One region of the Streptomyces sp. NPDC030809 genome, then DNA from elsewhere that is predicted to be linked to it. Evidence: riboswitches for the same ligand, from Rfam matches in the RefSeq annotation. Region 1 holds a riboswitch; the other holds the start of a gene.
What was found. Region 1 has a riboswitch for glycine ahead of gcvT (glycine cleavage system aminomethyltransferase GcvT). Riboswitches for the same ligand answer to the same signal wherever they lie in the genome.
Positions count from the first base shown of each region.

Region 2: another riboswitch for glycine. It lies ahead of gcvP (aminomethyl-transferring glycine dehydrogenase); the one in region 1 lies ahead of gcvT (glycine cleavage system aminomethyltransferase GcvT).

Region 1 is NZ_JBVIDV010000020.1:85,729-89,753, reverse strand. Features, by position in the region: gene ACZ407_RS25145 (enhanced serine sensitivity protein SseB C-terminal domain-containing protein) at 1-576, opposite strand, end outside; gene ACZ407_RS25140 (enhanced serine sensitivity protein SseB) at 672-1,481, opposite strand; gene ACZ407_RS25135 (AAA family ATPase) at 1,518-2,234, opposite strand; glycine riboswitch at 2,382-2,493, shown strand; glycine riboswitch at 2,494-2,617, shown strand; gene gcvT (glycine cleavage system aminomethyltransferase GcvT) at 2,662-3,777, shown strand; gene gcvH (glycine cleavage system protein GcvH) at 3,857-4,025, shown strand, end outside.
Region 2 is NZ_JBVIDV010000001.1:612,933-616,957, forward strand. Features, by position in the region: gene gcvP (aminomethyl-transferring glycine dehydrogenase) at 1-974, opposite strand, end outside; glycine riboswitch at 1,171-1,280, opposite strand; gene ACZ407_RS02640 (PRC-barrel domain-containing protein) at 1,394-1,786, shown strand; gene ACZ407_RS02645 (DNA polymerase IV) at 1,687-3,150, opposite strand; gene ACZ407_RS02650 (MerR family transcriptional regulator) at 3,204-3,863, opposite strand.

The DNA of each region.
Region 1 (4,025 bases):
GGCCGCGCCGGAGCCGTCGTAGAGGTCCAGTCCGATCGCCAGGTACGGGGTGCCCACCGCGGGCTGCACCCAGGCCCGCCGCAGGGCGCGTACGGCCGGGGTGCGGTGCGCGTGCTGGGTGAGCAGGGCGTAGAACTGCGGGAGCTCGATGGCCGGCTCGGACAGCCGCAGCGGTCCGGCGGGCATCCGCTCCAGGCCGGTGGCGATGCGCCGCAGGTCCGCCCACGGGATGCCGACCCCGCCGCCCTGGGCGTGCGGGTTCAGCCAGATGCCCCAGCGGTCCGGGTACAGGGCGCGGGCCACGTCCCGGCCGCCGACCACCTCGCAGGCGCGTCCCCAGCCGCTGGCGGCCAGCTCCTGCGGGGAGGTCACGCACGGCACGTAGCCGAGGCCGTCCACCTCCATGGAGCCGTACTGGGCCTCGGGCGACCCGGGCTGCCCGTGCCACAGGAGCATCCAGAGCCGGCCCTCGGCGAGGGCGTGCAGCAGTGCCTCGTAGCTGTCGTAGCGCCCGGGCGTCACCTGGCGCAGCATGTGCTCGACCTGCCCTGCCGCGGCCGTGCCTGACGCACTCACCCGGTACCCCTCTTCGTCCTCGTCCGCCCGACGTGCCGCATGCCTGCTGTCCGCAACACAGCCACGGCCAGGAAATGTAACCAGCTTAAAGGCGGCTACGGCAGGTAGAAGGGGCGGACGTGTTCCGTCATCCAGTCGCCGACCGGATCCTGGGCCGCGTCGAGCAGCAGCAGGTTGACCGGCCAGGGGGGCTGCACCCGGCCCAGGGCCCGGGACAGGGCCTCCATCGGGGCGTTCGTGTCGGCGGACTCCCAACCGGTGAAGCGCACGCCGACGAAGAGCACCGGGTCCCCGCCCTCGATGCTCGCGAGGCAGCGGTGGGCCGCGGCCACGACCCCGGTGGCACGGAACTCCTCGGCGGCGGCGGTCAGGAAGTCCACCGGGTCCTCCTGCCAGTCCGGCTCGTAGAGCCGCACCCGGCCGCCGGTGGCCGGGCCGTCGAGCGGGGTGCGCCCGGCCCGGCACAGCTCGGCCACGGCGGGCGGGGGCAGCGGCAGGCCGACGGCGCCCTCGGGGTTGACCGCGAGGCCGAGCTGCGGGGGCAGCCCGCGCGCGAACTCGACGGCCGGAGCGACGGCGAAGGGCATGTGCTCGCCCGCGCAGCGCGTGAACTGCTGCTGCGAGCTGTACACGGGCACGTAGGCGGCGCCGGCTATCTCCATGGTGGGCAGGTCCAGGGCGGGGCTGTCGGGGCCGCCGCCGCCGGGCAGCGGGATCCACACCTGGCTGCGCCCGAGCACCTCCAGGAGCCGGCCGCCCGCGGCCGGGTTGCCGAGGGAGGCCGCGAGGGTCTCCTCCAGCTCGTTCGCCGGCCAGCCGTCCCCGGCGCCGTGGTCCGCGCCCCCGCCGCCGTACGTGCCGTCGTGGCCCCCGGCGTGCGCCCCGCCGTACGTCCCGTCCTGCATGTTCACCGCGCCCTTTCCGTTCCGCTGCGCACGACTCTAGGGCGTGCCGTCAACCCGCGCGGCGGAGCCGAAGTCGAGGCCGGTCAGGGCCGCGGCCGCGGGGCGGTCCAGGAGGACGGCGGAGGCGCAGCCCGCGGGCAGGCGGCCCTGTTCGGCGGCGGCGAGGAGGCGGGCGACGGTGGTGCGGTGGCGGTGGAAGGCGTAGCCGGAGACCCCGCGGCCGCGGGCCGCCTGCCCGGACAGGGCCTCCTCGGGGGTGGCGTCGAGGAGCAGCAGGTGCAGGGAGCGGCCGCGGCGGCGGGCCCCCCGGGCCAGCAGGGCCCGGACCCAGGCCTGGGTGCCGCAGTCGTGCACGACGAGGCTCTCGCCGGAGCGCAGGGCCCGCCAGAGCCCGGCGTAGTGCGCCAGCCGCACCAGCGGCCGGTAGGCCCCGTACGGCAGCCGGGCGGGCATCCGGCGCTCCCAGCGCTCGCGGACGTCCTGGGAGTCGATCCCGCGGACCCGCACGGCCCGCTTGATGAGGGTGCTCTTGCCGCTGCCGGGCAGGCCGGAGACGACGACCACGTCCCCGGCGCCGAAGCGCAGCCGGCCGGGTGCGCGGCCGCCGCGGCCGCGCAGGTCGCGCACCGGCCGGGCCGGGGCCGCGGCCCGCGGCGCGCCCAGGGCCTCCCGCTGCGGGGCGCCCGGCTGGGCCGGCACCCCGGCCGCGGCGCCCGTACTGCTCGTACCCGCGAGAACTCCGAATCTCCGCACAGTCTTCGCCTCCCCCGGCTCGGGTCGTCCGACCCATGCCCGTTGAGTGTAAAGAGACGGTAATGCGCCGCCCACGGTTCCGGCCCGGTTGGGGCCCGTGCAATGATGTGCGCGCCAAGCTGTACGACCAACTGCATAAAGGCCGCTTGAATCTGCGCGGGAGAGTTCCCCGGAGGCCGTGACTGACACGGCCGGCCGCGGACGCCGAAGGAGCAAGTCCCTCCCTTGAATCTCTCAGGCCCCGTACCGCGCGGGCGAGGCACATCTGAAAAGCGGGCCGCCCGGTCCTCGTGAACCGCCGGCTCCACCCAAGGTGCAAGTCGCTTCCGTATACACGTACGGTCGTGATGAACCTCTCAGGTTCCGATGACAGATGGGGAGGAAAGTCCTTCGCCCCGTCGCGGACCTGCCTTGGAGAGCCAGCCTTATGACGAACACCCCGCGTCTGACCGCCCTTGACGCCGTGCACCGCGCCCTCGGCGCGACGATGACCGACTTCGCCGGCTGGGACATGCCGCTGCGCTACGCGAGCGAGCGGGACGAGCACAACGCCGTCCGCACCAAGGCCGGCCTCTTCGACCTCTCCCACATGGGCGAGATCACCGTCACCGGCCCCGAGGCCGTCAAGGTCCTGGACTACGCGCTGGTCGGCAACATCTCCACGGTCGGCGTGGGCCGGGCCCGCTACACGATGATCTGCCAGGAGGACGGCGGGATCCTCGACGACCTGATCGTCTACCGCCTCGGCGAGACGGAGTACATGGTCGTCGCCAACGCCTCCAACGCCCAGGTCGTGCTGGACGCGCTGACCGAGCGCGCCGCCGGCTTCGACGCCGAGGTCCGCGACGACCGCGACGCGTACGCGCTGATCGCGGTGCAGGGTCCGGAGTCCCCCGGCATCGTGAAGTCCCTGACCGACGCCGACCTGGACAACCTCAAGTACTACGCGGGCCTGCCGGGCACCGTCGCGGGCGTGCCGGCGCTGATCGCCCGTACCGGCTACACCGGCGAGGACGGCTTCGAGCTGTTCATCAAGCCCGAGCACGCGGTCGAGCTGTGGGAGGCCCTCACCAAGGCGGGCGCCGCCGCGGGCCTGGTCCCGGCGGGCCTGTCCTGCCGCGACACGCTGCGCCTGGAGGCGGGCATGCCGCTGTACGGGCACGAGCTGACCACCTCCCTCACCCCGTTCGACGCGGGTCTGGGCCGGGTCGTGAAGTTCGAGAAGGAGGGCGACTTCGTCGGCCGCACGGCCCTGGAGGCCGCCGCCGAGCGCGCCGCGACCAACCCGCCGCGCAAGCTGGTCGGCCTGATCGCCGAGGGCCGCCGCGTGCCGCGCGCCGGCTTCTCCGTGGTCGCCGCCGGCGAGGTCATCGGCGAGGTCACCTCCGGCGCCCCGTCCCCGACGCTGGGCAAGCCGATCGCCATGGCGTACGTCGACGCGGCCCACGCCGAGCCGGGCACCTCCGGCGTCGGCGTCGACATCCGCGGTACGCATGAGGCGTACGAGGTCGTCGCCCTGCCGTTCTACAAGCGGCAGAAGTGACCGCGGCGCCCGCGCGCGCCCGCCCCGACCAGCAAGACCACTGTTCACCGCACGTCCCCGCATCCAGGAGAATCAGGTCATGAGCAACCCCCAGCAGCTGCGTTACAGCAAGGAGCACGAGTGGCTCTCGGCCGCCGAGGACGGTGTCGCCACCATCGGCATCACCGAGTTCGCCGCCAACGCCCTCGGTGACGTCGTCTACGCCCAGCTCCCCGAGGTCGGCTCGACCGTGACCGCGGGCGAGGAGT
Region 2 (4,025 bases), on a different contig from region 1:
TGGAGGGCCAGGCGGTAGGCCTTGTTGCCGTCCGCGTCCACCGAGACGCCCACGAGGCGGCCCGGCAGGGAGCGGGCGTGCTTGTCCTGGACGGCCATGTAGCCGGCGTGCGGGCCGCCGAAGCCCATGGGGACGCCGAAGCGCTGGGTGGTGCCGACCGCGATGTCCGCGCCCAGCTCGCCCGGCGAGGTGATCAGGGTCAGGGCCAGCAGGTCGGCGGCGACCGTGACGATCGCACCGAGCTCGTGGGCGGCGTCGATGAGCGGCTTGATGTCGCGGACCGCACCGGAGGCGCCCGGGTACTGGATCAGCACGCCGAAGACACCGCGCTCGGCGACCTCGGCCGGGATGCCCTCGGAGAGGTCGGCGACGACGACCTCGACCCCGGTGGGCTCGGCGCGGGTCTCGATGACCGCGATGGTCTGGGGCAGCGCGTCGGCGTCGACGAGGAAGACCCCGCCCTTGACCTTGCCGACCCGGCGGGCCAGCGTCATGGCCTCGGCGGCCGCGGTGCCCTCGTCCAGCAGGGAGGCGCCGGAGGTGGGCAGGCCGGTGAGCTCGGCGACGACGGTCTGGAAGTTGAGGAGCGCCTCAAGGCGGCCCTGCGAGATCTCCGGCTGGTACGGGGTGTACGCGGTGTACCAGGCCGGGTTCTCCATGACGTTGCGCAGGATCACCGGCGGGGTGAAGGTCCCGTAGTAGCCGAGGCCGATCATGGAGCTCATGACCTTGTTCTGCGACGCGAGGGTGCGCAGCTCGGCCAGGACCTCGGCCTCGGTGCGGGCGGCCGGAAGGCCCAGGGCCTCGGCGCTCTTGATCACGTCCGGCACCGCGGCGGCGGTGAGCTCGTCCAGCGAGCCGTAGCCGACCTGGGCCAGCATCTTCGCCTGCGCTTCGGCGTCGGGGCCGATGTGGCGCTGTTCGAAGGGGATGCCGCTCTCGAGCTGGCTGAGCGGAATGCGGTGGGCGGTCATCTGCGGAGGCCTCCTGGTCTCGCGACCTACGAGGGGTGCCACGGCGCGGGCACCCGGACGGCCTCCCCCTCTGTCATCTCAACCTGAGAGCTTCACCGGGTCTCCCGGGGGTTGCCCGTGGAGTCCCGGCTTTCACCGTCGGTGAGGAGGGGTTCCGGCACACCGGTCCGACGCCCGCCCTGCTTTCCAGAGTGGCCTCGTCCGTGCGGTACGTCTGCCTGAGAGATTCCGGGGAGGATTTGCTCCTTCGGCGCCACCGAGAGGCTCGGTACGAGCGTTCTCGGAGGACTCTCCCGCACAGGGTCAGCAGCCGGAAACCAGACTACCAGCGAGGTTGCCGGGACTCCCTCGAGTGGCCCCTTCTTCAAATATGCACTTTCGTAGTCATTACGGAGGAGTTGCGACCAAATGGAGGGACCGTGCAGACCGATATCGATCCGCGCAGCCTGATCGGCCGCAAGGCGTTCGACCGCAACGGCACCAAGATCGGCACGGTCGACGAGGTGTACCTCGACGACGCGACCGGCACCCCGGAGTGGGCGGCCGTCCGCACCGGACTGTTCGGCCGGGACGCCTTCGTCCCGCTGGAGCCGAGCGAGCTGGTCGGGGACGCCCTGCGCATCCCCTACGAACGCTCCCTCATCAAGGATGCACCCGACTTCGGGGTCGGGCGCCACCTGTCCCCCGAGCAGGAGCTGCAGCTGTACCACCACTACGGGCTGGACGTGGCGCTGCCCGGCGACTTCGCCGCGCCCGCCCCGCCGCCGGCCCCGGACCGCGACTTCGGCCGGCTGAGCACCGACGAGGGCTGAGCCACCAGCGGCAGCGGGTCCGAGGGCGCCAGGTCGGGATCGTCCACCGGGAAGGTGCGCACCCGCCCCGGCGCCCGGTCGCCCGGCTCCTCGAAGCGCACGGTCACCCGCCCCACCCCGCTGCCCTGGACCCATCCCGCCCCGTGCACGGCGTGGCGGACGTCACTCCCGGCGGCCCAGCGCCGCTCCGGCGGCGGGCCGTCCGCGGCGGCGGCCGGCTCGCCCGCGCCCTCCGGGGCGGCGGGCGGCCCCTCCTCGCCCTCCTGCGCCGCCCGGGCCTCCGCCTCCCCGGCCGCGGCCTGGGCGAACAGGTCCTCCTGCGTGTAGTCGGCGAGCCCGGAGACCCCGACGCCCAGCAGCCGGACCCCGCCGGTGGTGTCCACCGCGTCCAGCAGCCGGGCCGCGGCCTCGCGGACCACGCCGGGGTCGTCGGTGGGCCCGCGCAGGGTCTCGGACCGGGTCAGGGTGGAGAAGTCGTACCGCCTGACCTTGAGCACGATGGTGCGGCCGGAGTGCCCGGAGGCCCGCAGCCGCTGCACGCAGCGGTCGGCCAGCCGCTGGACCTCGACGCGGATGCGGACCCGGTCGTGCAGGTCCACGTCGAAGGTGTCCTCGACGGAGACCGACTTCGCGTCCCGCTCGGCCACCACGGCCCGGTCGTCCAGCCCCAGGGCCATCCGGTACAGCGCCACCCCGTGCGAGCGCCCCAGCATCCGTACGAGCTCGTCCTCGCCGGCCTCGGCCAGCTCCCCCACCGTGGTGATCCCGGCCCGCCTCAGGTGCTCCCCGGTCGCCGGCCCGACCCCCGGCAGGGTCCGCACCGTCATCGGGGCCAGGAGTTCCCGCTCGGTGCCCGGCGCGATGAGGACCAGGCCGTCGGGCTTGGCCTCCTCCGAAGCGATCTTGGCCAGCATCTTGGAGCCGGCCAGCCCGACCGAGCCGCTCAGTCCCGTGACGGCCCGGATGTCGGCCCGCAGCCCGACGGCCACGGCCCGGGCGGACTCCTCGTCGTCCGCGACCCCGCCCGCCTCCAGGTCCACGAAGGCCTCGTCGAGGCTGAGCGGCTCCACGAGCGGGGACAGCGCCCCCAGCAGCTCCATGACCTGCTCGCTCACCGAGCGGTACACCTGGAAGCGGGGGACCAGGTACGCGCCGTTCGGGCAGAGCCGACGGGCCTGGGCCATGGGCATGGCCGAGTGCACACCGAAGCGCCGGGCCTCGTAGGAGGCGGTGGCGACCACCCCGCGCGGCCCCAGCCCTCCGACGATCACGGGCTTTCCGCGCAGGCTGGGCTTCGCCGCCTGTTCGACGGCGGCGAAGAAGGCGTCCATGTCCAGATGGAGGATCGTCGGCGCGGCTCTCACGTCTCCGATGCTGCCCTACGCCACTGACAATGCCCCGGTGGGACGGCCGGCGCTCAACCGGCGCGGTTGCGCCGCCTGGCGAGCTCGTCCGCTGGGTTGTGCCCGATCAGGGTCTCGCCGGTGTCGATCCGCTCCCCGTGCAGCTGCGAGAGGGCGTTCTCCACGTCGCGCCGGACCACCCCGACCGCGATGCCGAAGACCCCCTGGCCGCCCTGGAGCAGGCCCACGACCTCGTCGGGCGAGGTGCACTCGTACACCGTGGCACCGTCGCTCATCAGGGTCATGCGCTCCAGATCGGCGAACCCGCGGTCGCGCAGGTGCTGGACCGCGGTGCGGATGTTCTGGAGGGCCACGCCGGTGTCCAGGAAGCGCTTGACGATCTTCAGGACGACCACGTCGTGGAAGCTGTAGAGGCGCTGGGTGCCCGAGCCGTACGCCGGGCGGACGCTCGGCTCGACGAGCCCGGTGCGCGCCCAGTAGTCCAGCTGCCGGTAGGTGATGCCGGCGGCGGCGCAGGCGGTCGGCCCCCGGTACCCGATGCCCTCGGCTGCCGGATCGGCGTTGACCACGTGCGGAGCACCCGAAGGGGTCGGCACGGTCTCCGGCTGGCGGCGCGCAGCGCCGACCGTCGTGCCGTGCAGCGGATACGGACCGCTCTCCCCCGGACTGCGTGCGGGGATGCCCCCGGTCGTACCGTCGCCGCTGATTCTCACGCCGACCCTCCGTCCTTGACCTGCCATCTCGACGGTAGGCAGTCACCAGGGGTGCGTCAACGATCGCCACACTCGGCACGCCGAGTGATAATCACCCTGAGAGTGGTTTCCCGTACCCCTCCGCGGGGAAAGGCTACTCGAATGACTTGAGCATTCCTTGAG